2 regions of the Alteromonas sp. W12 genome follow, and region 1 is predicted to be linked to the other one. Evidence: predicted binding sites of a transcription regulator. Region 1 holds the regulator's gene; the other holds the start of a gene.
The links. The regulator LexA, encoded in region 1, represses DNA repair genes until DNA is damaged. The targets are predictions, from matches to a motif close to TACTGTATNNNNATACAGTA.
Positions count from the first base shown of each region.

Region 1 (8,347 bases):
CGCAAGCGCCTCATCTTGGGTAAGGTGCAAGAATAGCTCTTTTTGCAGCAACGGATAAAGCGCCGCAATAAGCTGAAAAATACTGTTCTTCGTGGTGCCTTTCTTCGCGAAGATAGACGCCATTATAAGACCTGGGATCGCGAATAAGTGCAAAATGTTGTTGCGATAATAAGTGAGGTATACCGCTGATTTTGGTTGAGGACTGATCAAACGCCCATAATCGTCTTCTTTTACGTCAAAGCGGCCTAATTTCAGCGTATCGCGCAGTAGCTCTTCCGCTGATGAATCTGGAATGGTGGCATCATCGCTGAACGGTACCGCTTTAAACAAGTCCATGAAGTCGCCCATTGCTTGTTTTAACTCTGCTTCACTCATGGTCTGTCGTTTAGAAGACAGTAAGCATAACGACGCTAACGCCATACCATTTAATGCCGCTGCGCGATTAATTCGCGTCATGACATTATTGGCCAGTTCGTTAACCGCAGGTGTCAGCCACGCTGGTTTTTTCTCTGGCTCGGCATCGCGACAATCTCGCCAGTTAGGCACATGATTTTCAAGAAACTGGTTAAGCGCAATGGGTTCGCCAAAATTCACGTATCCGTGACCATAATTCTTGAGTTTACGAATAGCCGAGAACCCCTGAAGGTTAGATTCCTTTTTCTTCTTAGAGCCTTTGAGTTCGTTCAAATAGCTCTTCACTTCCATCACGTTTTCATAGCCGATATAAACAGGCACGATACTAACTGGACGGTTAACGCCTTTGAGCATGGCTTGAATGGTCATGGCTAGCATGCCCGTTTTCGGTGGGATCAAACGGCCGGTTCGGCTGCGGCCACCTTCGGGATAGTATTTTACCGAATAGCCTTTGTTAAACAGCAGCTCTAGATATTCTCTGAAAACAGCTGTGTAGAGCTTGTTGCCTGCAAAACTGCGGCGTAAGAAAAAAGCACCGCCACGACGGAACATTTTTCCAACCGGCCAAAAGTTCAGATTGATACCTGCAGCGATATGTGGCGTAACCATACCCTCGTGATAAATCACGTAAGTCAATAATAGGTAATCCATGTGACTACGGTGGCACGGTACGTAGATGATTTCATGACCATTAGCCGCCAATTCACGAATGCGATCGGCATGACCTACACTAATACCGTTATAAATTTTGTTCCATATACGGGTAAGTAGCCTGTCGCCAAAACGAATTAGCCCTTCGCGGTAGTCTGCCGCGATTTCTGTGATGTAGGTTTGGGCAGTCTCTTTCGCTTTTTCATGAGACACCTTCTTGCTTCGTGATTCCTCAGCAATAGCGCGACGCACTGCATCAGAGCCCAACACACTATTATTGAGTTCTTGGCGCTCTAACAGCGTAGGGCCAGTCATGCTTTGGCGCTTTCTTTGAAAGTGAGTGCTTGCTACGCGCACAAGCTTATGTGCAATACTTTGGTCACTACCATGTTGATTGGACATCGCGCGTGCAGAAACGGCTTTAGAGTAGTTAATAAAGTTGTCGCGGCCCAAAAACAGCACAATGAACAACTTACGAAGCCAACTTGGCGCCGCTTTATCAGCAATGAGATCGCTTAAGCCTGGCTTACCACGACCCGGGGCACGGCCCCACGTCACATAGACAGGAACAACTTGTAAATCTAGGTTTTCATGGTCTCTATGCAAATGAAAGAGGTCAGTAAAAACGTCTTCAATTCCCGTATCTTTAGCCGACGAACGGAAAAGAGGCTGGGTTTTGCGTAAAAATAAGGTCGACGAATACTCTCGCCCCGCTAATGTGAGGGTTTCTGTAGGACTAGGTAAACCTAGCGCTTTAGTCGACATTCTCAGTGCAAGTTGGTCTGTCACTGAGTTGGTGGGGAGTAGATAAACGATAGGTTTACTTTTATCTATTCCTAATTCGGTTTCAACGTTAACTGGAATGCTGTGGGCTTTAACCAGTAACTTAACAGGATAATGAAATACCGACAGAAGGGCTTTTCGCATCCACGACATGAATTATGTAATCCTATGAAATAAAAACGGGTGAAGTGTAACACAAACGCGTCACAATCTCGCGACAAGCCAATTTCATCGCTTCTCATGCTGTAATGACTATCCATAACATGGGAAGTTCAAAAGCGCCCTTCTCCTTTTCTTGTGAGTCACAGCCATTTCTATAATGGGTTCGAATACAGAGAACGTAACATTAGCTGTATTTAATTGCGGTACAGCCGGACTGTTACTACTTTTATAAGGGCAAATGAATATGAGCAAGCAGTAGTGGATGATCAAAGCCGGTTAAAGACAATTGATGACTTTATGCTCAATAGCGAAGTGCCGTTAGATCTTGATGATTTAATGATGGTGCTCGCAGAGGCATACAAGGTGCCGATCGCACTCATTGGCGTCGTCGGAGAGTTTGAAGAAACCTTTAAAGCACACTACGGAACCACTCTTTCTAAAGTCACTCGTGAACATGCGTTTTGTAGTCACGTCGTTGAAGAGCGCAAGCAGGTGGTTGTTAGCAACGCGCAAGAAGATCCACGGTTTATGCATAATCCTCTCGTCACCGGAGAACCTCACATTTGTTTCTACGCAGGAACGCCGATCGAGATAAATGATCAGGTAATCGGTGCCGTATGTTTAATTGATACCGTGCCAAGAGAAATAGACGCAAAACACTTAGAAGTTTTAGAGAGAATAGGTGCTTTGGTTAGTCAGCATATTTCGCTTTCAAGAGAACACGAAGCGCTTAAACGCGAGCATGGGCTTATTGAGAAGTCTCCTATTGTGTTGGCAACGTGGCGCTATGATACGTCGTTGAGGCTGGTGTATATCTCGAAAAATAGTGAGCGTGTATTGGGAGTTTCACCCCAAGATTTGCTCACTGGAACGGTGGCATTGAGTGAGGTGCTGTCTGAGGAGGCGGAGGGTGATTTTACCTTTGCTATGCAGGCCCACATGGAAGGTGTTGAAACGCACACCTGCCGTCTTCAGATAAGGACGCCAACGCGTACTATTTGGGTGAGCATGATATCAACGGCAAATTTTCGCGAAGACGGCATGTTGTACTCGGTTCAAGCATTTTTGTTTGACACTAGTGACCAAAAGTATGTGGAAGATAAGCTCAACAAAACCAATCAGCGGATGCGTTTATTACTCGAGGCTTCAGAGTTAGGAACATGGGACTGGAACTTGGCCGCCGATGTTAATCAAGTCAACAAGCGCTGGTGCGACATTGTTGGTCTTGAGTATGAATACTATGACAGTGGCTCCCGCTTTTTTAGACAGCTCATTCATCCCGCGGATTACGTCAAAGTTGAAAAGCAGCTCAACATGCATCTAATTGGTAAGAGCAAAGTCTTTAACACCACATTTCGCATGAAACACACTGATGGCTCTTGGGTTTGGGTTGAAAGTTATGGGAAAACCGTTGAGACAGATGCCCAAGGTAAGCCGGTTCGAATAGCAGGTATTCATAGAGATATAACGCAACGAATGGAAAGCGAACTGCATGAGAGAAAGAAAACCCAGCTCCTTCAATTTATCAATAAAACCCGGGCATCATATCTCCAGAACAATGACTTGACGATGGCGTGTCAGTCCGTATTGGCCGAACTCATAGATATCTCAGATAGCCAGTTTGCCTTCGTCGGCCAAATGAAAGGAGACGGTAGCTCATCTAGACTTTTCATTCATGCGATTTCTGAAATTGTTTGGGATAACAGTAGCTTTTCTCAATATGCAGAGTACAAAAAACGAAACCTCTACTTTAGTAACTTCGATAACCTTTTTGGAACCTCAATTTTAACGGGAGAAGTTACCATTAGTAATGCGCCAAACAGTCACCCTAATTCCAAAGGTGTTCCGCACGGTCATCCGCGCATTAGCCGATTTTTAGGCCTACCAATAAAAGTGAAAGATAAAGTAGTGGGAATGGTCGGTTTAGCGAACAAGTTTGATACCTACACTGACGAAGATGCTGAGTTTCTACAGCCCTTTTTAGATGCTTTGGCTGGCTTGTTCTACGCAGTAGAGCTTGAGGAAGCCCGAGCCGTTGCTGAAGAGAAGCTTAGGCATTTGGCGATGACTGATTCTTTAACGGGCCTTTATAACCGACGCGCGTTCCTTGACGAGTGCATCTCATTTTCAAAACAACATTGTCGAGGATGTGTTGCTATTGTCGATATTGATCACTTCAAAAAAGTAAACGATACCTACGGTCACGATGCTGGAGATCAGGCGCTTATTGCTGTTGCGAGAAAAATAGCTAAACATAATCAAGCGCCAAATGTCGTGGCTCGATTAGGAGGAGAAGAGTTTGCAATAGTCATGATAGGTGACAAGAAAGAAGAGATCCATAGGCAGCTAGAAGCACTGCGCATTGCTGTTGAAGAAGGAAGGGTGACCTACAAGACAGACACGATGAATTTATCGATCAGCATCGGCGCAACATTTATCAAAGACACCTTTGAGGCGGATTTCAGCGCCCTCTTATCGCTTGCTGACAAAGCGCTGTACAGAGCCAAGGAGCAGGGCAGAAACCAAGTCGTATGGGATGAGTAATAGTGTCAGTACGTGGCTAAAACTGATAGCAAAAGACGCGGCAAGTGCTTGTTATTTAGTTTTAGGTGTATATACTTACAGGAACTGTATGAACAGACAGGTCTTTTATGCGCCCACTCACAGCTCGACAAACCGAAGTTTTAGAACTTATTAAAACAACCATGTTAGAAACGGGAATGCCGCCTACTCGTGCGGAAATAGCCCGTCAGCTTGGCTTTCGTTCTGCTAATGCAGCAGAGGAACATTTGAAAGCATTGGCGCGTAAAGGCGTGATTGAAATTTTGCCTGGTACGTCTCGTGGCATTAAGCTCAATATCCCTCTTGATAACGACGCACAAGAAGAAGAAGGCCTACCGTTAATTGGGCGTGTTGCAGCCGGTGAGCCGATCTTGGCGCAAGAGCATGTTGAGTCGCACTACAAAGTCGATCCTGCACTGTTTCAACCCCATGCCGACTTTTTGCTACGCGTCAACGGTATGAGCATGAAAGACATTGGTATTTTAGACGGTGACCTTCTCGCTGTTCATCGTACCACTGATGTACACAACGGTCAGGTGGTTGTGGCGCGTGTAGATGAAGACGTCACTGTAAAGCGTCTAGAGAAACGCGGGCGTGAAGTATTGCTTCATGCTGAAAATGATGAGTTTGCACCAATAAAAGTTGATTTGGCGACTGAACATTTTGCGATAGAAGGTATTGCGGTGGGTGTGATCAGAAACGCTGACTGGATGTAGTATTTTAGCTTGTTTGTATAAAAGCGGCACGTTAGCCGCTTTTTTTATGTCTTTTGTTCCTGTTTTTTTCTTCAATCTGCCAACTTAGATTTTATCTTGCCCAGCAAACCTGTTGGTTTTCTGCGCACTTATTTTTATCTTTACTCACGTTATTCTTTCTATGAATGCTTCGAGTATTTTCCATTTTTTATTTTGAATTTTGTTTGAAATCGACATTGAGTCATCGGTTACTTATTGATTTCTTAACTAGTTAGGCGAGCATTTACTTTAACCCTGTGTTCAAAATGCCTGTTTGATTCCAAGGACATCCCACAGCAATCGCTTTCTCTTTTTGCACTTCAAATCCCCCGCGACCATTTTAGTAAATGATTAAAAATTAACCACTTCGTTAAATTTTTAATAGAAAAGACTAGACGGCACGACATTATTGCGCAATTCTTATACAGAGATTAACAAAATAATAACAATGACTCTAAATTTGTTTTACAAGTTGAGGTTATGGGTCAATCGTTCGCAAACCATTTGGTAGGGCATCGCGCAAATTAATCAGCGTCTTTGACCACGCCATTACGGAGGTGCTGAGTGAAACAACTAACGACCGTTTTCGCAAAATGGTGTTCTAGTATACCAATTTTGCTTTTTTCCCCTTTGCTTTTTGCGCAAGAAGCAAGCGAAGAAGCCTCTTCGCTTAATTTGAGACGCGGTGCTACCGACATCAGTGGGCAGGTATACGACCTCCATATGTTGATGTTCTTCATTTGTGTAGGTATCGCGGTTGTAGTTTTTGGCGTGATGTTCGCCTCAATGTATCTACATAGGAAGTCCCGTGGTGCCAAGCCAGCTAATTTTCACGAAAACGTGAAGGTTGAAATTGCTTGGACCGTTATTCCTTTCCTTATTCTTATCTTCATGGCGGTACCCGCAGCGAATACTCTAATTGCTATGGAAGACACGTCTGAGCCTGACATGACGGTGTTAGTAACAGGCTCTCAATGGAAATGGCATTACAAGTATATGGATAGCGATGTAGAGTTTTATTCTTTACTCGCCACTCAGCGCGAGCAAATAGAAAACAAATTTCAGAAAACAGATAACTACCTGCTGGAAGTTGACCGTCCCTTGGTTATTCCTACTGGGAAAAAAGTACGCTTTCTTATTACCTCTGACGACGTTATCCACTCTTGGTGGGTTCCTGACTTTGCCGTGAAAAAAGATGCCAACCCCGGCTTTATTAACGAGTCTTGGGCCAAGGTGAATGAGCCTGGTATTTATCGCGGACAGTGCGCAGAGCTTTGTGGTAAAGACCATGGCTATATGCCGGTTGTGGTAATTGCTAAAGAACCCGCCGAGTTTGAAAAGTGGATGGGCGAACAAGAAGAGATTGTTCGTAAAGCAAAAGAAGAAGAGCAGCGTCTACTTTCTATGAATATGTCTATGGATGAACTGATGAAAGAGGGCGAGCGAGTATACAACGCAACGTGCGCTGCTTGCCATATGCCAAATGGTGAAGGTTTACCTGGCGTGTTCCCGGCATTAAAAGGCAGCAAGATGGCACTAGAAGATCAGCAAGGTCACATTGACATCGTGCTGCATGGAAAGTCAGGAACAGCCATGCAAGCGTTTGGAAAAATGCTAAGTCTTAAGGAAATTGCCGCCGTAGTCACTTACGAGCGAAATGCCTGGGGCAATAAAACTGGCGATATGGTTCAAGCCAAAGATGTCAACGCAGTGGCAAACGGAAACTAGGAGCAGACAATGAGCAAAGCAACTGAAGTTATTTCGCCAGATACCTCTGCGCCTCATGACGGTCACCTACATGATGACCATGAACACCACGATCATATTCCTAAAGGGATAACGCGTTGGTTGTTTACCACTAACCACAAAGACATAGGCACACTGTATCTGTGGTTTGCCTTTATTATGTTTTTAGTTGGTGGTGCGATGGCCATGGTGATCCGCGCTGAACTATTCCAACCCGGTCTACAAATTGTAGAGCCAAACTTCTTTAACCAAATGACTACGGTACACGGGCTTATCATGGTATTTGGTGCAGTAATGCCAGCCTTTACTGGGCTCGCAAACTGGCTTATTCCCATGATGATCGGCGCCCCTGACATGGCGTTACCGCGCATGAATAACTGGAGCTTCTGGATTTTACCAGGTGCCTTTCTCATTCTATTGAGCTCGCTCTTTATGGAAGGCGGCGGCCCTGCTTTTGGATGGACTTTCTACGCGCCCCTTTCAACGACTTACAGTGGCGATTCGACAGCGTTGTTTGTGTTCTCTGTTCACATCATGGGTATTTCATCCATTATGGGTGCGATTAACGTGATTGTGACCATCTTTAATATGCGTGCGCCAGGCATGACCTGGATGAAAATGCCGCTGTTTGTATGGACGTGGCTTATCACGGCATTCTTGCTGATTGCGGTAATGCCAGTGCTCGCCGGTGCGGTTACCATGGTGTTAACTGATAAGTTCTTTGGCACGAGCTTTTTTGATGCTGCTGGTGGCGGCGACCCGGTTATGTTCCAGCATATTTTCTGGTTCTTCGGGCACCCTGAAGTGTACATTATGATCTTGCCCGCTTTCGGCATTATCTCGCAAATTGTTCCTACCTTCTCTCGAAAGCAGCTGTTTGGATACGCGTCTATGGTGTACGCCACGGCGTCGATTGCACTGCTCTCTTTTGTTGTATGGGCTCACCATATGTTCACCACGGGCATGCCGGTGTACATGGAAATGTTTTTCATGTTTGCCACCATGCTTATCTCGGTGCCTACTGGCGTGAAAGTGTTTAACTGGGTAGCGACCATGTGGCGCGGCTCACTGAGCTTCGAAATGCCAATGATGTTCGCTATTGCCTTTATTGTGCTGTTCACCATTGGTGGGTTGTCAGGGCTAATGTTGGCGATCACGCCCGTGGACTTCCAATATCACGACACTTACTTCGTTGTAGCCCATTTCCACTATGTACTGGTAACTGGCGCGGTCTTTTCCATCATGGCTGCGGTGTATTACTGGTTGCCTAAATGGACGGGAAAAATGTATGACAC
Region 1 covers NZ_LQXH01000008.1:111,249-119,595, forward strand. The annotation lists gene plsB (glycerol-3-phosphate 1-O-acyltransferase PlsB) at 1-2,001, opposite strand, end outside; gene AWH61_RS11890 (sensor domain-containing diguanylate cyclase) at 2,269-4,554, shown strand; gene lexA (transcriptional repressor LexA) at 4,662-5,288, shown strand; gene coxB (cytochrome c oxidase subunit II) at 5,871-7,034, shown strand; gene ctaD (cytochrome c oxidase subunit I) at 7,044-8,347, shown strand, end outside.

Region 2 (8,347 bases), on a different contig from region 1:
CAGTAGGCGGCAAGCTTTCAAACAATAAAGGCATTAACCGTCAAGGCGGTGGTCTTTCTGCAGATGCACTTACCGAAAAAGACAAAGAAGACATTAAAACCGCCGCGAAAATTGGTGTTGATTACCTTGCAGTGTCATTTCCTCGCAGCGGCGCAGACTTGAACTACGCGCGAGAACTTGCCGAAGCAGCTGGCTGCTACGCAAAAATTTGTGCAAAGGTCGAGCGTGCTGAAACGGTGGCGTCTGACGAAGCCATGACGGATATCATCAGCGCTTCAGATGCGGTAATGGTTGCTCGTGGTGACTTGGGTGTAGAAATTGGCGATGCGGAACTTGTTGGTGTTCAAAAGAAACTGATTGCCCGTTCTCGCCAGCTCAACAAGGTTGTGATCACCGCGACGCAAATGATGGAGTCGATGATTGACAGCCCTATGCCTACACGTGCAGAAGTAATGGACGTTGCGAACGCTGTACTAGACGGCACTGACGCGGTAATGCTTTCAGCTGAAACAGCGGCGGGTAATTTCCCTATTGAAACAGTTGCAGCTATGGCTCGTGTTTGTGAAGGCGCGGAAACACATCCAAGCGTTAAAATTTCCAAGCACCGCATGGATCAGCAGTTTTCTTCTACTAGCGAGTCAATTGCTCTGTCAGCGGTTTACGCTGCGAACCACTTGCCAAGTGTTAAAGCGATTGTAGGTTTGACTGAAAGTGGAACTACACCAACGTTAATGTCTCGCATTACTACATCTCTGCCAATTATTGCGATGTCTCGTCACGAATCAACGCTTAACACAATGGCGCTTTGCCGCGGCGTTAAGCCGGTTTTCTTTGACTCTTCAAACAGTGAACCTGGCAAATTGAAGTACGATGTTATTGCATCACTTAAAGAGAAAGGATTAGTGAAAAGCGGCGACAGTATCATCCTGACTTACGGCGATGAAATGGAAAAAGTGGGCGCGACCAATACCCTCAAAATCGTAGAAGTCGAATAGCGACGAATACACTATTAAAGCGAAGCAAATGCTTCGCTTTTTTTTGCCTGTAATTTACTAAAGCAGTGGTAAGCTGACGCTTATAATAAGAACACTCATCTAAGTCAGTATCAAAATTACAAAAAACATATTCAACAAAACAACGAGAATTCGTTAACACTCCTCGGGACAACAACGACAAAAATAAGGATAGATATGCAGCTCATTTTCAATCGCTACACACGTTTTTCAGCAATTATAACGCTCTTGGCACTTTTCACTCATAGCGTATGGGCAAATACACAGCACGTACACACCATGAAGCGTGTAGAAGTAGCTTCACAGAATGCACCATTACAGCCAATAATGATTCAAGGCCCCATGCCCATTGAAGCTGAATACTTTGCTGCGCTTTTGGATAACACTACAACAGAGTATTCAGGTAATGCCGTATTCTATAAAGGGACACTAAACGGGTACCCCATTGTGGTAGCTAAAACCGGTAAGGGTTTAGAAAATACTGCGGCCGCCACCGCTATTGGCATAGAGAGATACCACCCTCGCCTTATCATCAATCAGGGAACATCAGGTGGCCACGATCCTTCCTTAAAAGTTGGTGATATTGTTCTTGGCGAACGCAGTATTAATGCATCCAATTTTAAAACGCCCAAGCTGGCTCAAGGAGAAGGTTCTCAACCGTTTAATTGGCTGCCGATGGATCTTATGGCGTCAGAAGGCAGCGCGGGAGAAGGAAGTAGCGCTAAGGACGCAGAAAAGTTGCGTTTTTATTTAGGAGACAAACAGCTCATCAACCTAGCTCTATCGCTATCCAAGCAGTACAAACGCGGGAACGTCGTTAAAGGAACGATTGGCAGTGGTAACTTTTGGAATAATGAGTTAGATCGAATAGCATGGCTCCATAAGAATATGGGAACGAGTGTGGAAGAAATGGAAACCGCTTCTGCAGCGCAGATTGCACATGCCTACCACGTTCCCTTTTTAGGTATTCGCGTATTGTCGAACAACATTACCAACCATGGTGAATATGACCCAACCACGGCCAAAGATTGTCAGGCCTTTGTTGAAAAAGTGGTAAGAGCTTATATTTCTGCGCTGTCGGAATAAATGTGGAAAACACTCAACCGAAAAACGCGCCCTACATTGTAAGAATGTAGGGCGCGTTTTCATGAATAGCCTTTGTATTAGATTGCTTGAGCGGTATAAGTTTCCGCATCTTGACTAACATCATTCGCGTATTGAGTAAGATGGTGATTTAGAATATTTTCGGCGCGCTCAACAAACTCATCACGCTTAAATTTCCAACCTCTTAAATCGGCTTGTTTAGCCTGTGCAATGTAGTGCTCTAGACGCGTTTTTCTCAATAGATGTGCCTTTTTCGACAAATCAAATTCTACCAATGAGAAGTTGCGCTGTACTTTTTGAATATCCATGTGAACGGGGCGCTGTTCGTCATCAGCTGATGCCTGGCTTACGGATAGCTTTCCTTGCCCAATTACACCGACTATAACAATGATTGCTGATACCACTAAGCCTGAATAAACCCACTTTAAAAAGTTCATGCCCCACTCCTTGAACGATTTTGCACTTGTATCGATAAGCTCGCTACAATCCACTTAATTAAAAGTATTTATCACCAATGTATTGAGTCATTCGACTATTTAAGTTTCTAGCTTTCACGTTGCAGCAGATGTTTTCTGCCTGACAATACAAACTTTCGTCTATTCAATACATCAAGTAATTCACTCATATCCACTTAACCATATGCACCTTCCGCACCATATAGTTAATCTTTATTTTTCAGCAGCTTAGACCAACCCAAAACTTATACTAAAGTTGTATAAGGTACTTTCTACACACAGCAAGATAAAATTTTCCTTTCAAATTTAATAAACTCACTCCCCTTAATGCTGTACACTTATACAGTATTGAGATATACCACAACAAGCAAAGTACTGGTATGGAATCTTGTTTTTTTTCAGACCGTCTACCACGTACATTTGCCTAGAGAAAGTGACCATTTGCAATGCATGACAAACTCATTCAAAAACTCGAAATTCTTTCAGATGCCGCTAAGTATGACGCTTCTTGCGCAAGTGGCTCCGCCGGTAAACGAAAAGCAGGTAAAACTGACAAAACAGGAATAGGTTCGCTCACAGGAGGGTCAGGGATATGTCACAGCTTTACCCCTGATGGTCGATGCGTATCATTACTAAAGATCCTAATGACCAACTATTGCATATACGATTGCCATTACTGCATCAATAGGGTGTCTAGCGACGTTCAACGAGCGCGTTTTACCGTTAAAGAAACAGTTGATTTAACGCTTAATTTTTATAAGCGTAACTACATTGAGGGATTATTTTTAAGTTCTGGTATTGTCGGCTCTCCTGACCTGACTATGGAGAGCATGGTACGCATCGCGAAGTCTCTTCGCATTGATCACGGATTTAAAGGATACATTCATCTTAAGACCATTCCGAATGCATCTCCTGAACTACAGGCTGAAGCTGGCTTATATGCCGATAGGCTAAGTATAAACATCGAAATGCCGACGCAAAATTCGTTGAACAAATACGCCCCGGAAAAAGACCTTGGTGAAATTCACGGTTCAATGAATACATTGAAAGACAAAATAAATGAACACAAAGTAGATAAAACCTACTCGGGCAAACGCCCACCTCGCTTTGCTCCTGGCGGACAGTCCACTCAGATGATCATAGGAGCCGATGACTCAAATGATAAAGTTATCCTTGGCACGAGTGTCAAACTGTATGGTCAACAAAAATTGCGGCGCGTTTACTATTCTGCATTTTCGCCCATCCCAGATGCGTCTGAAGTCTTGCCTCTTAAACCGGCGCCACTTATCCGTGAACACCGACTTTATCAGGCCGATTGGCTCCTGCGCTTTTATGGATTTGGTTTAGATGAAATCGTACACAACGACATGCTAGATATGGAGCACGACCCCAAGCTTGCGTGGGCGCTACGCAATCGCCACATATTTCCCATCGATTTAAATAAAGCTGACAAGCTACTTTTATTGCGAGTTCCTGGACTGGGAGCACGCACAGTACAAAAAATTTTGGCTATTCGACGTTACACAAAGCTTAGCTGGTTCGATCTCACAAAAATGCGTTTACCCTTACAAAAATTAAAACCGTTCATTACTGTTAGTGATTATTCCCCCGCTATACATTTGCTCGATAGCAGTAACTTTGAACAGCAATTTAAACAACCAAAACAGTTTGAATTGTTCAGCGCCTAATCTAATTGGTACCGCAATGAAAAAAGTAACAATTTCATCAGTGCCCGGATACGACGAATGGCGAAAAGCATCGAGAGAATGTCTAGCCCAACACATACCTCCGGAGAACGTTACATGGCAAACTTCGCAATCTAACCAAGACGACTTGTTTGCCGTGACCGATTCGGCCAACGCTATTGGTGAAAGCCAAACGAATTACAGAATTCCCCGATCAGTTTTAACGCTGTTGAAGTATGCGTTATGCCACCAAGCCCCCGATCGTTTCGCTTTATGTTACCGCGTTTTATGGCGAGTAGTTTTCGAAAACAGAAACCTTATTCACTTAAAAACTGACGAAGATGTGTTGCGTCTCAACGTGCTGGCTAAAGCAGTAAAACGCGATGCATATAAGATAAGTGCTTTTTTGAGATTTCGAGAAGTTGTACTTGACGGACAAGAGCATTTTATTGCGTGGTATGAACCAGAACACTTCAGCTTGGAATTGAAGCTCGATTTTTTTCAGACTCGTTTTAAAAATATGTGTTGGTCAATACTTACCCCTTATCGAGCTGCGCATTGGAATACTAAAACACTTGTTTTGGAAGATAATCCTGATCCAAGTATCATTCCAAATGATGACAGAATTGAAAAATACTGGCTCACGTATTATGCAAATATATTTAATCCTGCCCGCGTAAAAACAAAGGCAATGTTAAGTTCAATGCCCAAAAAATACTGGAAGAATATGCCTGAGACGTCGCTTATTAACGATATGATACGCCAATCGGATGCTAGAGCACGTAAGATGATACTAAATGGTAAAAAAGTGGAGAATGGTGAATGAGTTCTCCTGACAAATATTAGCATCTGTGCTTCCCTTGTTTTTTGCGATTTGGAAAGCTCTGTAAATCGTGACCAGAAAAAAAGGGGCCGAGGCCCCTTTTTTGTGTAAAGCAACAATGATATTAGTTCATCGCAGTTTCAGTAACTACACGAAGGTTGCTTTCAACATCTTTCACGTCAGACGCATTCTTAGCAATTTCCACAGCTAGGTCACGCTCAGCATCAGAATCAACGTCGCCAGTCAGTGTTACTACACCGTTTTCTACGTCAACATCGATGTCGAAACCTGAAATATCGGTATCCATAAGAAGACGAGTTTTGATTACTGTGGCGATTTTGGCGTCAGTTAACTCGCTTGTGCCTTCGTCAACAGTATCTTCCATGTCATCTGACATGTCGCCTTCCATATCTTTGTCAGAGACAACCGTTAGCTTGTTGTCTACAGACGTTACACCGTCAATATTCGCAACTAGCTCTTCCGCTAGCTTTTTATCAACAGAGTTCTCAACCTTACCAGTAAGAACGACATTACCGTTTTTAACGTCAGTATTAATGTCGAATGAATCAAGGTTACCATTGAACAACAGCGTTGCTTCTGCTTTGCCATCAATCCATGCGTCTTTGGCACCTTTCTCCCATTTGTTGTCTGTGTCCATGTCACCTGCATATGCAGCTGTAGTCAAAGTTGTAGCAACAATCATAGAAATAAGTGAACGTTTCATAACATTTCTCCTTTGTCGAAACTCGTAGATAGTCATGCCAATTCCTTGCCAACAAAATAAGACATTGTTTTATATGATAAATATTAATATCCAGGGCTAGTTAAGTAAGTTTTGTTTTGCAAACTTTGCCTTTGTTTGAGAACTTTTTACTTAATTTTGTTAATGCCCAAAACTCGTCAACTTCACTTAAGAAAAGCACCTATCAATTGTACTAGGGGATAACTTTTCGTCGTTGGCCGCCGCTAAGTTGCAGTGATACTTAGGTTAAACTTATTTCACAAAGCTGCCGTAGTTATAACGATTTGTGTCGCTTCACTAGAATTTAGTTTTGCAGACAGAAGCAACAGGTGGAGTGTTTTTCGTTAATTAAACTCAAGGACCAACTAGACATGGATACTGCACTTACTGCTGTTTCAGTCTTATTTATAGCCGTAAGCTGGGCCCCTTTGCTTCCTTCTTCTCATTGGTTAGTAAGAGTGTGGGAATTTCCGCGACTACAAATAGCAGCTATCATTTCTTTGTTAATTGCTGGGCATATTTTTGAATCAACCTATTACGCACAGATAGATAGCCTAGCAGTAATTATTGTCGCTGGATTAACAGTTAGCCTTATTTATCAGGTTATCTGGATCATTCCTTATACCCCTCTGTATAAAAGAGAAGTTAGGCACGTCGAGGTTGAGAGTGCGAGCCAAAAGCTAAGTGTTTTATCAAGCAATGTGTATATGCCTAATGACGATTTTCGCAAGCTCATTGAACATGTACGTAATAAGCAACCTGATTTTCTCGTAACGTTGGAATCTAATGAGAAGTGGCAGAAAGGCATCAGTGAAATTGAATCTGAATACCCATATCGTAAATTTTGCCCACTTGAAAATCTCTACGGTATGCATCTTTATAGTAAGCTTCCCTTTGAAGAGGTCTCATTGCGATTTCTAATAGAAGAAGATGTGCCGTCTATGAAAGTTAAAATCAATCACCACGGACAAGATGTCACGCTATATTTTCTTCATCCAAAACCACCAAGCCCAACAGAAAACACGTATGCAAAGCCCAGAGACGTAGAACTTACTGTTGTGGGGGAAGAAATAGCTGAAACAGAGGGCCCAATTGTCGTCGCTGGCGATCTTAACGATGTGGCTTGGTCACCTACTACCAGAAAGTTCAAGAAAATAAGCGGACTTTTAGACCCACGAGAGGGGCGCGGTTTTTTCAATACATTTCACGCGAAATATCCTTTAGTGAAATGGCCGTTAGACCACGTATTTCACTCGGAACATTTTGCATTGGTCAATATAGAGAAGCTTGAAAGCATAGGCTCAGACCACTACCCGCTTTATACCGAACTAGCGCTAATCACGGACAAGGAGTAATACTCAAGACTGTAAATCTAATGAGAGCTACGGTGTTTGACACACCACATGAGGCTATCACACGCCTCTTCACGCTTTTTAAAATGGGCTAGCCCTATTAGCTTGTTATCCCGAGGCCAAACCGCTTGGTTTAGCACCTCTTGATCTTCTGCCGATAGTTGTTCGCTATCTAACACAATCTCAACCGCTTTTTTGTTGGGTTTTATTAATGTGGGGTTAGCTTCTTTGACCAGAGCAGAGTTCACACAAATATACTCTCTCTTAACAGGGTCTCTCACCACGCCGATGTAGTTGTTGTCACAAATTATAGCTGGCCAGCCTTCCGTTATTCTGCTCTGTCCAAACATTACGAGTGTAAAAGCAACAAGAACGAAAAGTGTTAAACCGATAAATTGAGCGCTCAAATCTGGTGCTACACTTACAATAACGCCGACAACAGCTGCGAAAAATATCCAGCCGCCAAATACTCTGCGCATAGCATTTGGTGAGATACCAGATATAACATCAACCACCTTTAATGATTGTTTGTCATAGTGTCGAATGAATACAGACGATTGTGATTCCACAGCCTTTGTCCACCAGAAAAAATACGAAATTCAGAAATTAATACGTTACAAGTAAGGCTGAAGATTTACCTACACTCTGAGTGAGTAAAAACCAATAATATGAGATTAGTTCTACTCGAAAGAAAACGTGTTAAGCAATATTTGTAGGAATATTTAAACTATTGAATTGTAATGTTTAACCTACTGACCAAGCATATCAAAATATGTGGGAACGGCAAAGCAATTACGCGCTAGATGCACAGTAAAACAAGACTTATGAAAAGAAGCGTCATGTTAATCTGCAAATTAGAACAGACCACCAAAAATTAACATAAAAAACTGCTGTTGGCCTCCATACATTCGTTTGTAAATTTTTCTCTCACTTTGCACCTCTTGCTTGCCTTGGCGCTCAACCATTGCTGAAAATTCTCGAAAACAGAACTTCAAAATAAAACTTTTAGCTGATAATCAACAATTTACAAAACAGGAACACTCTTTGCTTCTACGAAAGTATAACGTTCAACGTTTCATGTCGTCGTTATTACAGGTTCAACAACTTAGAAAGGGAGGAAGAGTATGCGTTCACCAATAAGTGCAGTAACTATTGTTAAGAGCAGAACTGAGA
Region 2 covers NZ_LQXH01000009.1:203,362-211,708, forward strand. The annotation lists gene pyk (pyruvate kinase) at 1-995, shown strand, start outside; gene AWH61_RS14485 (5'-methylthioadenosine/S-adenosylhomocysteine nucleosidase) at 1,191-2,099, shown strand; gene AWH61_RS14490 (hypothetical protein) at 2,177-2,554, opposite strand; gene AWH61_RS14495 (putative DNA modification/repair radical SAM protein) at 3,019-4,260, shown strand; gene AWH61_RS14500 (TIGR03915 family putative DNA repair protein) at 4,277-5,083, shown strand; gene AWH61_RS14505 (BON domain-containing protein) at 5,205-5,804, opposite strand; gene AWH61_RS14510 (endonuclease/exonuclease/phosphatase family protein) at 6,194-7,177, shown strand; gene AWH61_RS14515 (hypothetical protein) at 7,195-7,743, opposite strand; gene AWH61_RS14520 (glycosyltransferase family 2 protein) at 8,299-8,347, shown strand, end outside.
Region 2: the regulator LexA is predicted to act here: its motif matches at 2,901-2,920, upstream of AWH61_RS14495 (putative DNA modification/repair radical SAM protein).